2 regions of the Pinisolibacter sp. DMC19 genome follow, and region 1 is predicted to be linked to the other one. Evidence: riboswitches for the same ligand, from Rfam matches in the RefSeq annotation. Region 1 holds a riboswitch; the other holds the start of a gene.
The links. A riboswitch is a leader RNA that binds a small molecule or an ion and turns the genes downstream of it on or off. The one in region 1 is predicted to bind cobalamin.

Region 1 (4,973 bases):
GCCACCGCCGCCGTGCTCGTACTGGCGCGCGAGGCCTTCGCCCGCCTGCCGGCGCTGGTGGCGCCGCTGGTGCTCGCCCTGGTCTACATGCTGATGGCCGGCCAGCTCCTCGCCCGGCCGCATGCGCTCGCCTGGCTGCCGACCGTCCTGTGGACGCTCGGCCTGCTCCACGCGGCGGAAGAGGCCCGCGCCCCGCGCCCCGCCCTGCTCCTCGTGATGGTGGTCTGGGCCAATCTCCACGCCTCCTGGCTCTTCGGCCTCGGCGTGGTGCCGATCGTCGCGCTCGAGGCGCTGATGCGCGCCGATCCAGCCGAACGCCGCGGTCTCGCCGTCCGCTGGGGCCTCTTCGGTCTCGCCGCGGCGCTGGCGACGCTGGTGCATCCCTACGGCTGGGGCACCTGGAAGGCCGCCTTCTCGGTGATCGGCATCGAGGGGCTACAGGATTCGATCGTGGAATGGCGGCCGCAGAGCTTCGCCGGCTTCAACCCGCTCGAAGCGATACTGCTGCCGGTGATCGCACTGCTCGCCACCGCGGGTGCGCGCATCCCGCTCGCGCGGCTGCTGCTCCTCCTCCTCCTCTTCCACATGGCGCTCGCCCACGTCCGCCACACCGCGCTGCTGACGCTGGTCGGCACGCTGGTGGCGATCGAGCCTGTCGCCGCCCGCATCGGCCGGCCGGACACCGAGGCTCCCGCCCCGCCGCGGGCGCTGACGATCGGCGCCCTCGTCCTCGCTCTCCTCGTCGCGGCCACGCTGCCGCTGCGCGACGTCGCCCCGCCGCGCGACAACGCCCCCGCCGAGGCCCTCGCCGCCGCCCGCGCCGCCGGCGTGACCGGCGCGGTGATGAACGACTACGGCTTCGGCGGCTTCCTGATCGCGCGAGGGGTCCCGACCTACATCGACGGCCGCACCGAGCTCTACGGCGGCAAGCGCGTCGCGCTCTATCGCAAGGCGGTGTCGCTGCAGGGGCTCTCGGCCTTCGACGAGGTCTTTTCCGATCCGAAGATCGGTTGGACCCTGCTTGCCACCGGCATGGCGGCGAACGATCTCCTCGACCGCACCCCCGGCTGGCGCCGCGTCTACGGCGACGACGTCGCCGTGGTCCACGCCCGCGTCGTGCCCTGATCACCGGCGGCGCGCTGCCCCCACGCCTCTTCGAAGACGAGGTCGTCGAGCGACAGCCGGCGGCGCCACCCCCGCTGCTCCAGTTCCGGCGAGGCGAAGGCGGCATCGACCCTTCCGAGACAGAGGCAGGCGACGATCTCGATCTCTTCGGGAATGCCGAGCAGGCCGCGCACCCGCCCCTTGTCGATGATCGAGACCCAGCCGACGCCGATTCCTTCGGCCCGCGCCGCCAGCCACAGGTTCTGCACCGCGCAGACGCAGCTGTAGAGATCCGTCGCCGGATCGGCGCTGCGCCCGAGCACCACCGGTCCGGCCCGATCGCGATCGCAGGTGACGACGACGACGACCGGCGCCTCGCGCAGCCCTTCGAGCTTCAGCCGGCGATGGATCGCCGCCCGGTCGTCGGGGAAGAGCGCCGCCTCGCGCTCGCGCGCCTCGAGGAAGGCGTCGTGGAGGCGGGCCCGCACCGCAGGATCGCGCAGGACGAGGAAGTTCCACGGCTGCATGAAGCCGACCGACGGCGCCCAGTGCGCCGCCTCGAGCAGGCGCCGCAGCACCACCGGATCGATCGGGTCGGGCCGGAACTCGCCACGCACGTCGCGCCGTGTCGCGATGGCGCGGTAGACGGCGGCGCGGTCGGCCTCGTCAAAGGCGGAGAACTCGGCCATCGCGAGACCGGCGGTCTCGGGCGGGACGGTGGAGGGCAGAGACGATGCATGATCGCCCGCTGCGGCGGGCTCGAAGGTGTGGCGCGACATCGATGATCCCCTCGTGTCGACGCGACCCGGCGCCGACCAGACGCTGGGACCTCTTCGGCTCGGCCGGTCTCCCGACTGAGGATCACCCCGCTCCGACGCCTTCCCGGTCGCCCGGTGGCTCTCCCCTCGCGGGGTGTCGGAGCAGTCCCCCTACACGGTGTTGGGCACGTCGCGGACTTCCACCGCGTTCCCGATTCTCCCGCGCGGGCGGGCACCGAACCGACATCGGAGATGCCACGTCCGCGCCGTGCGCGAAAGCGGGAAACGAAAGAGCCCGCCCGGATCGGCCCGGGCGGGCTCTCTGTTCGCGACGATCGCGGGTCCGATCACTCCGCCGGAGCGGCGTCGGCCGGGGCGGCGACCGCCGTGGAGGGGTTCAGCGCGGCGTGGAGCTTGTCGCGATCGAGCTCGCCTTCCCACCAGGCGACGACGACGGTGGCGACGCCGTTGCCGACGATGTTGGTGAGCGCACGGCACTCCGACATGAACTTGTCGATGCCGAGGACGATCGCCATGCCCGGCACGAGGCGCGGATCGACGACGGCGAGGGTGGCGGCGAGCGTCACGAAGCCGGCACCGGTGATGCCCGAGGCCCCCTTCGAGGTCAGCATGGCGACGATCAGGATGGTGATCTGCTGGCCGAAGGACAGATCGAAGCCGAGCGCCTGGCTGATGAAGATCGTCGCCAGCGTCATGTAGATGTTGGTGCCGTCGAGGTTGAAGGAATAACCCGTCGGGACCACCAGACCGACCACCGGCTTGGAGCAGCCGGCGCGCTGGAGCTTCGCCATCAGCTGCGGCAGGGCGCTCTCCGACGACGAGGTGCCGAGCACGACCAGCAGTTCGTCCTTGATGTAGGCGAGGAACTTGAAGATCGAGAAGCCGGCGATGCGGGCGATGGTGCCGAGCACCAGGACGATGAAGAGTGCGGCGGTCAGATAGAAGGTGGCGATCAGGCCGGCGAGGTTGCCGAGCGCCTGCGGGCCGTACTTGCCGATGGTGAAGGCCATGGCGCCGAAGGCACCGACCGGAGCGGCCTTCATGACGATGCCGATGACGCCGAACACGCCGAGAGCGACGTCGTCGATCAGGGTGCGGACCGGCTTGCCCTTCTCGCCCAACGCCATCAGCGCGAAGCCGAAGAGGATCGAGAACAGCAGGACCTGCAGCACGTCGCCGTTGGCGAAGGCGCCGACGACGCTGTCCGGAATGATGTGCATCACGAAGTCGACCGACTTCATCTGCTTTTCCGGCGAGGTGTACTGGGCGATGGCGGCGGCGTTGCCGGTGCCGTGGAAGCCGTGGCCCGGGCCGACGAGATTGCCGACGATGAGGCCGATGGCGAGCGCGAAGGTCGAGACGATCTCGAAGTAGACCAGCGCCTTGACGCCGACCCGGCCGACCTTCTTGGCGTCGTCGATGTGCGCGATGCCCGACACCACGGTGCAGAAGATGATCGGCGCGATCACCATCTTGATCAGCTTGATGAAGCCGTCGCCCATCGCCTTGATCCACTCGTTGGTGGCAAAGGCCGGAAACAGCCAGCCGACGACCGCGCCGAGCACGATCGCGATCAGCACCTGGACATAGAGGATCTGGTGCCAGCTCTTGCGCACCTCCTGCGGCATCTCCGGCAGGATGTGATCGGGCATGTGGATCTGCATGTAGGTCTCCCCCTCTCGGTCGTCACCCCGCGACGGCGTCGCCTGCGGCCCTCTCGGCCGTCTGGACGCATGTGAGAGGACGAGGTCCGCTCCGCGTGTCGCGCATGGGAAGTCGCCTTAAGGATCGCGCGGGATGCCTACAATTGCGGGTTTCCACAGATGCGACGGCGGCGCGCGAAATCTTCGGGAAATATCAACGGATTGGCCCAAACCGCTGGAGACTTGCGGCTTTCCACGATCGACCAACGGTCTAAGACGAAAGTTTGATCGATTGAATTGGATCGCGTCCAGCCATGCGGACGAAGAAGGGCCGGCGTCGCCGCCGGCCCTTCGATGACGTCGCACAGGGGCTTCGATCAGGGGAATATGCCGACCGTCTCGATGCCGAGATCTTCCGGCCAACCCATCATGCAGTTCATGTTCTGGATGGCCTGCCCCGAGGCCCCCTTCACCAGATTGTCGATGACGCACATGACGATCGCCCGGCCCGGCCGCCGATCGGCGAAGACGCCGATGTAGGCCCGGTTGGAGCCGCGCACGTGGCGGGTCTGCGGCACGGTACCGAAGGGCAGCACGTGCACGAAGGTCTCGCCGGCGAAGCGCTTCTCGAGGATCTCGGAGACCGACTGCGGCGTCGCCCCGCCCGTCAACTTGACGTAGACGGTCGCCAGCATGCCGCGGTTCATCGGCACCAGATGCGGCGTGAAGGAGCAGAGGACCGGCCGGCCGGCGGCGCGGGAGAAGCCCTCCTCGAGCTCCGCCATGTGGCGGTGATGGCCGACGCCATAGGCGTGGAAGCCGTCGGCGACCTCGCAATAGAGGTTCGCTTCCTTCAACGAACGCCCGGCGCCGGTGACGCCCGACTTGGCGTCGATGACGATCTCGTCCGGATCGATCGCACCCGCCTCGATCAGCGGGATCACCGGCAACTGCGAGCACGTGGTGTAGCAGCCCGGATTGGCGACGAGCCGGGCCTTCGCCACCTTCTCGCGCGCGAACTCGGTGATGCCGTAGACCGCCTCCTTCTGCAGCTCCAGCGCCTGATGGGCGTGGCCGTACCAGTACTCGTAGGCGGCCGGATCGGAGAGGCGGAAGTCGGCGGAGAGATCGACGATCTTGATCCGCGACGGCACCGCCTTCAGCACCTCCTGCGTGGTGGCGTGCGGCAAGGCGCAGAAGACGAGATCGACGCCCGCCCAGTCCACCTCGGCGATGGTGATCAGGCGCGGCAGATCGCAACCGACGAACTGCGGGAAGGCTTCGGCGATGGTGGTGCCGGCCTTGCGGTCGGCGGTGAGCGCGGCGATGCGGACCTTCGGATGGTTCAAGAGGAACCGCAGCAGCTCGGCGCCGGTGTAGCCGGACGCACCCAGAATGGCGACGTTGATCGTGTCGGACATGGGAATTCGATCCTCGGAAGACTGGT
Region 2 (4,973 bases), on a different contig from region 1:
CGGCGATCTCCGCCATGTCGGCGAGCATGGTCCCCTCGCCGGTCGGATAGACCAGCGCGGCGAGGATAGGATCGTCGTTCATGTCACTTGCCCTTGGGCCGGAAGGCGACCATGCGCTCCGGCCGGGTTTCGAGCCGATAGCCGCCGGCGAGGTCGATGCAGTAGGGCACCGCCGGCATCACCGCGTCGAGGCAGTCGCGGATCGACGAGGGCTTGCCCGGCAGGTTGATGATCAGCGACGAACCGCGCAGGCCCGCCTCCTGGCGCGACAGGATCGCCGTCGGCACGATGGTCAGGCTCTTCGCCCGCATCGCCTCGCCGAAGCCCGGCATCATCCGGTCGCAGACGGCGAAGAGCGCCTCGGGCGTCACGTCGCGCGGCGACGGCCCGGTGCCGCCGGTCGTCACCACCAGCGAACAGCCGGCGACGTCGCACAGATCGATCATCGCCGCCTCGATCGCCGGGCGTTCGTCTTCCACCAGCCGCTTCTCGATGCGGAAGGGCGTCGCCAGCACTTCCTCGAGGTAGGCTTCGATCGCCGGCCCCGACAGATCCTCGTAGATGCCGCGCGTCGCGCGATCGGAAACGGTGACGACGCCGATCGGAACGGCGGTGGAAGTGACATCGGACATCATGACCCTCTGGGCACGCGCGGACTCGCTCGGGCGACGGGCCCGACCTTCGGCGCCATCAAAGCCCCATGCCTTGCCATGGATCAAGAGGCCGACCGCCCAGCCGTGGCAGGAGGTGGCGAAGTTGAACTTTGGACGGAGAAATCTCATGGCCCGTACCGCGGAAGGATACCGCGCCCATCGCGGCCCCACCTGGCTCACCGGCGGGTTTCGCCCGTTCTTCCTGGCGGCCGGCCTGTGGGCGGCGCTGGCGGTGGCGCTGTGGCTGCCGCTGTGGGAAGGCATGATCACCCTGCCGAGCCGGCTCGCGCCGATCGACTGGCACGCCCACGAGATGCTGTGGGGCTATGCCGGTGCGGCGATCGCCGGCTTCCTGCTGACCGCCATCCCCAACTGGACGGGGCGCCTGCCCGTCGTAGGTCAGCCGCTGCTGGTCCTCGTCGTGCTGTGGGCGATCGGCCGTATCGCGATCTTCGCCTCGGCGCCGCTCGGCGCGGTGGCGACAGCGATCCTCGACCTGCTCTTCCCCCTCGGCCTGACCTTCGTCGCCGCCCGCGAGGTGGTCGTCGGGCGCAACTGGCGCAATCTCAAGGTCGTCGGCCTCGTCGGCCTGCTCGCCGTGTCGAATGCCGTCTTCCACGTCGAACTGGCGATGCGCGGCACCGCGCCGCTCGCGATCCGCATCGCCATCGCCGCGATCCTGATGCTGGTGGTGGTGATCGGCGGCCGCATCGTCCCGAGCTTCACCGCCAACTGGCTCAGGCCGCGCGGCCCCGGCCGCATGCCGATGCCCTTCGTCCGCTTCGATCAGGTGGCGAGCCTCGTCGTCGGCGTCGCACTGGCGATCTGGGTGGTGCTGCCGGAACATCGGGTGACGGCTGTCGCCCTGCTGATCGCCGGCGTCGTCGATCTCGCCCGCCTCGCCCGCTGGGCCGGCTGGCGGACGACCGGCGAGGCGCTGCTGGTGGTGCTCCACGTCGCCCGCCTCTTCGTCGGCCTCGGCTGCCTCGCGCTGGCGGCGAGCATCGCCGGTGCGAACCTCGCCCCGACCGCGGCGCTCCACGCCTGGACGGTCGGCGCCATTGGCCTGACCACGCTGGCGGTGATGACGCGCGCAAGCCTCGGCCACGCCGGCCGGCCGCTCCACGCGACACGGCCGATCGCGGCCCTCTACGTCGCCTGCACCGTCGCCGCGCTCGCCCGCGTCGCCGCCGGCTTCGGCTGGGCCGAGTTCGCGCTGCTGCACGTGGCGGCGCTCGGCTGGATCGTCGCCTTCGGCGGCTTCTTCGCCATCTACCTGCCGATCCTCACCCGCCCCCGCGACTGAGACGGCACGGACGCTTCCGGCAAAGAACAAGGGCGGCCCCGAGGGCCGCCCTTTTGCGTCGCGTCGCGCCGCCGATCAGTGGCCGGTGTGGTTCATGCCGCCGCCGGAATGATCCATCGGCTTCTGTGCCTCGACGACGAAGTCGACGTCGACCGAGCCGGCCTTCTCGAACACCAGCGTGCCCTTGAAGTCCTTGCCCACCTCGATCGGTCCACCGAGGCCGATGAACATCACGTGGAAGCCGCCGGGCTTCAGCTCGACGGTCTTGCCGGCGGGGATCTCGATGCCCTTGTCGAGGGCACGCATCTTCATCACGCCGCCGTCCATGCTCATCTCGTGGATCTCGACCGTCTTGGCGACGTCGGACTTCACCGCCACCAGACGGTCGTCGGTGGTGCCGGTGTTCTTGACCGTGAGATAGCCGCCGCCGACCGGCGCCGCCTTCGGCGTGGCACGGCTCCAGGGATGGCCGATCTCGAGCGCGCCCACCTTGTAGCCGTGGGCGAGCGCCACACCGGCCGAGAGGAGGAGAGCGAGGCCGGAAGCGAGCGCGAGGGTCCGGATGGTCTTCATGAGTCTGTCTTTCGCGTGGAGGGCGATCGGGCCGCGCCGCGTCGGGCGTCCGGGCCGTCGCCGGGAAGGGAAACGTCGGTGGATGGACGGATCATGCCGCCGGCGGGCCGCGGGCCGTCGCCCGCGGCGCGAGGACCGTCGTCCCCGCTTCGTCCCGCCACGCCAGCCGATCGACCGCGACCAGCCGCGGCGCCGGCACCTCCGCCACCACCACGGCGCCGAGGCCGGGGGCGGAGAACAGCACGCAGGTGCCGCAGAAGTGATCGCCGTGATCGACGCGGTGGCCGGCGATGTCTTCGGCCGCGCGCGCGCCGTCGACCGGGGCGCTGCAGATGCCGGCGACGGCGATGCCCGACCCTTCGACCAGATCGGCTGCGGTGACGAAGCCCGGCAGCACCCGCGGCGCGAAGGCGACGAGCACCAGCGCCACCGCGAGCGTCGCGGCGGCGACAAGGCGCTTCCATCGTCCGGGCGTCCACATCGTCATCGCCCGACCATGCGGGCTGTGACCGCGTCTCGTCAATCCGTCGCGGTCCCTTCCCCCCTCACCCGGCCGGCCCTTGCGCCGATCGCGACCGGCGTCTACGATTCCTCCTGTGATGGTGCCGCGTCGGAGTCCTCCGAAGCGGTGAAAAGGGAACACGGAAGGGCCGAATCGTGCCCGAGCCGTGGCCGCCCCCGCGACTGTGAGCGGCGAGGGGTCCGAACGAAGATCGCCTGCGGGCGATCGGTCACTGATCGCCCCCGAGACCACCCGGGGGAGCACGATCGGGAAGGCCGTCCGGATCTCGACGACCCGCGAGCCAGGAGACCTGCCATCCGCATGAGCGTCGTTCGCGTCCCTCGGGCGGGGTGTCCCGGTTGGCGTTGTCGGAGTGACCCGCGTCGCGGGCCTTCGCTTCACGGGCGACGCGCTCGAAGATCGAGGTGGAAGACATGCACATCATGGAAGGCTTCCTGCCTGCGCCGCACGCGCTCGGCTGGACGCTGGTCTCCGCGCCCTTCGTGGTCGGTGGCTTCGTCTCGCTGCGCCGTACGCTGCGCGAGCGTCCCGAGGCGCGCCTGACGCTGGCCGCCGCCGGCGCCTTCACCTTCATCCTCTCGGCGCTGAAGCTGCCGAGCGTGACCGGCTCCTGCTCGCATCCGACCGGCACCGGCCTCGGCGCCGTGCTCTTCGGCCCCGCCGTGATGGCGCCGATCGGCGTCATCGTGCTCCTGTTCCAGGGCCTGCTGCTCGCCCACGGCGGCCTCACCACGCTCGGCGCCAACGTCTTCTCGATGGCGATCGCCGGCCCCTGGGTCGGCTGGGCGACGTGGAAGCTCGCCTCCCGCGTCGGCCTGCCCGCCACCGTCGCCGTCTTCCTCGGCGCGGCGCTGGCCGACCTCGCGACCTATGTCGTGACGTCGTTCGAACTGGCGCTGGCCTTCCCCGACCCGACGTCGGGCATCGCCGGGGCCTTCGTGAAGTTCGCCGGCATCTTCGCCGTGACGCAGGTGCCGCTGGCGCTCGCCGAAGGCCTGCTCGTCGTCGTCGTCATGAATGCCCTCGTCGGCCGCCTCCCCGGCGCCTTCGACGGCAAGATCGCGGAGGCCGGCCGATGACCTCGACGCTCTCCAACCGCACCTCGATCGCGCTCCTGCTCGTCGCCACCGCCATCGTCGTCGCCCCGATGCTGCTGCCCTTCGGCGGCGAGTTCCTCGGCACCGACGACGCCGCCTCCAAGGCGATCGAGGAGAGCCATCCCGGCTTCGAACGCTGGACCAAACCCTTCTGGGAACCGCCGTCGAAGGAGATCGAGAGCGCGCTCTTCGCCCTCCAGGCGGCCATCGGTGCCGGCATCCTCGGCTATGCACTGGGCCACCGCAGCGGGAGCCGCCGTCGCGATGACGCCGATCGATAGGATCGCCGCCGGCAACCGCTGGCGCGACCGCTCGCTCGCCGAGAAGGCCCTGCTCGGGCTCGGCCTTCTCGCCCTCGCCCTCCTCACGCCGCCCTGGCCGACGGCCGTCGCGATCCTCACGGTCGCGACGCTCGCCGTGACGTGGCGGGCCGGCGTGCCGTTGGCGACGTGGGCGCGCCTGCTCGCCGCCCCGCTCGGCTTCGTGCTGACCGGCGCGGCGACGCTGCTCGTCACCATCGGCTCGGACGGCATCGGCTGGGCGCCCGGCGGCCTTACCGCCGCGGCGACCCTGACGCTGCGCGCGAGTGCCGCCGTCGCGGGCCTGCTGACGCTCTCGGCCACCACACCGGCGACCGACCTCGTCGCCGGCCTGCGCCGCCTGCGCGTGCCCGACGAGTTCGTCGAACTCGCCCTGCTCGTCCACCGCTTCCTGCAGGTGACGGGCGAGACCGCCGCCGCCATGAACGCCGCGCGGGCCGCCCGGCTCGGCGACGTCGACTGGAAGAGCCGCATCCGCTCCGCCGGCATGGTCGCCGCCAA

Region 2: it holds a riboswitch for cobalamin, as region 1 does, so the genes downstream of both, ACT53U_RS12645 (energy-coupling factor ABC transporter permease) here and bluB (5,6-dimethylbenzimidazole synthase) in region 1, are expected to answer to the same signal.

The regions. Positions count from the first base shown of each region.
Region 1 is NZ_JBQUZF010000001.1:569,873-574,845, forward strand. It holds gene ACT53U_RS02500 (hypothetical protein) at 1-1,125, shown strand, start outside; gene bluB (5,6-dimethylbenzimidazole synthase) at 1,080-1,793, opposite strand; cobalamin riboswitch at 1,928-2,117, opposite strand; gene ACT53U_RS02510 (dicarboxylate/amino acid:cation symporter) at 2,210-3,535, opposite strand; gene argC (N-acetyl-gamma-glutamyl-phosphate reductase) at 3,904-4,947, opposite strand.
Region 2 is NZ_JBQUZF010000004.1:322,889-327,861, reverse strand. It holds gene ACT53U_RS12670 (DUF2478 domain-containing protein) at 1-82, opposite strand, end outside; gene mog (molybdopterin adenylyltransferase) at 84-632, opposite strand; gene ACT53U_RS12660 (NnrS family protein) at 781-1,959, shown strand; gene ACT53U_RS12655 (copper chaperone PCu(A)C) at 2,035-2,532, opposite strand; gene ACT53U_RS12650 (hypothetical protein) at 2,624-3,019, opposite strand; cobalamin riboswitch at 3,116-3,367, shown strand; gene ACT53U_RS12645 (energy-coupling factor ABC transporter permease) at 3,469-4,134, shown strand; gene ACT53U_RS12640 (energy-coupling factor ABC transporter substrate-binding protein) at 4,131-4,433, shown strand; gene cbiQ (cobalt ECF transporter T component CbiQ) at 4,417-4,973, shown strand, end outside.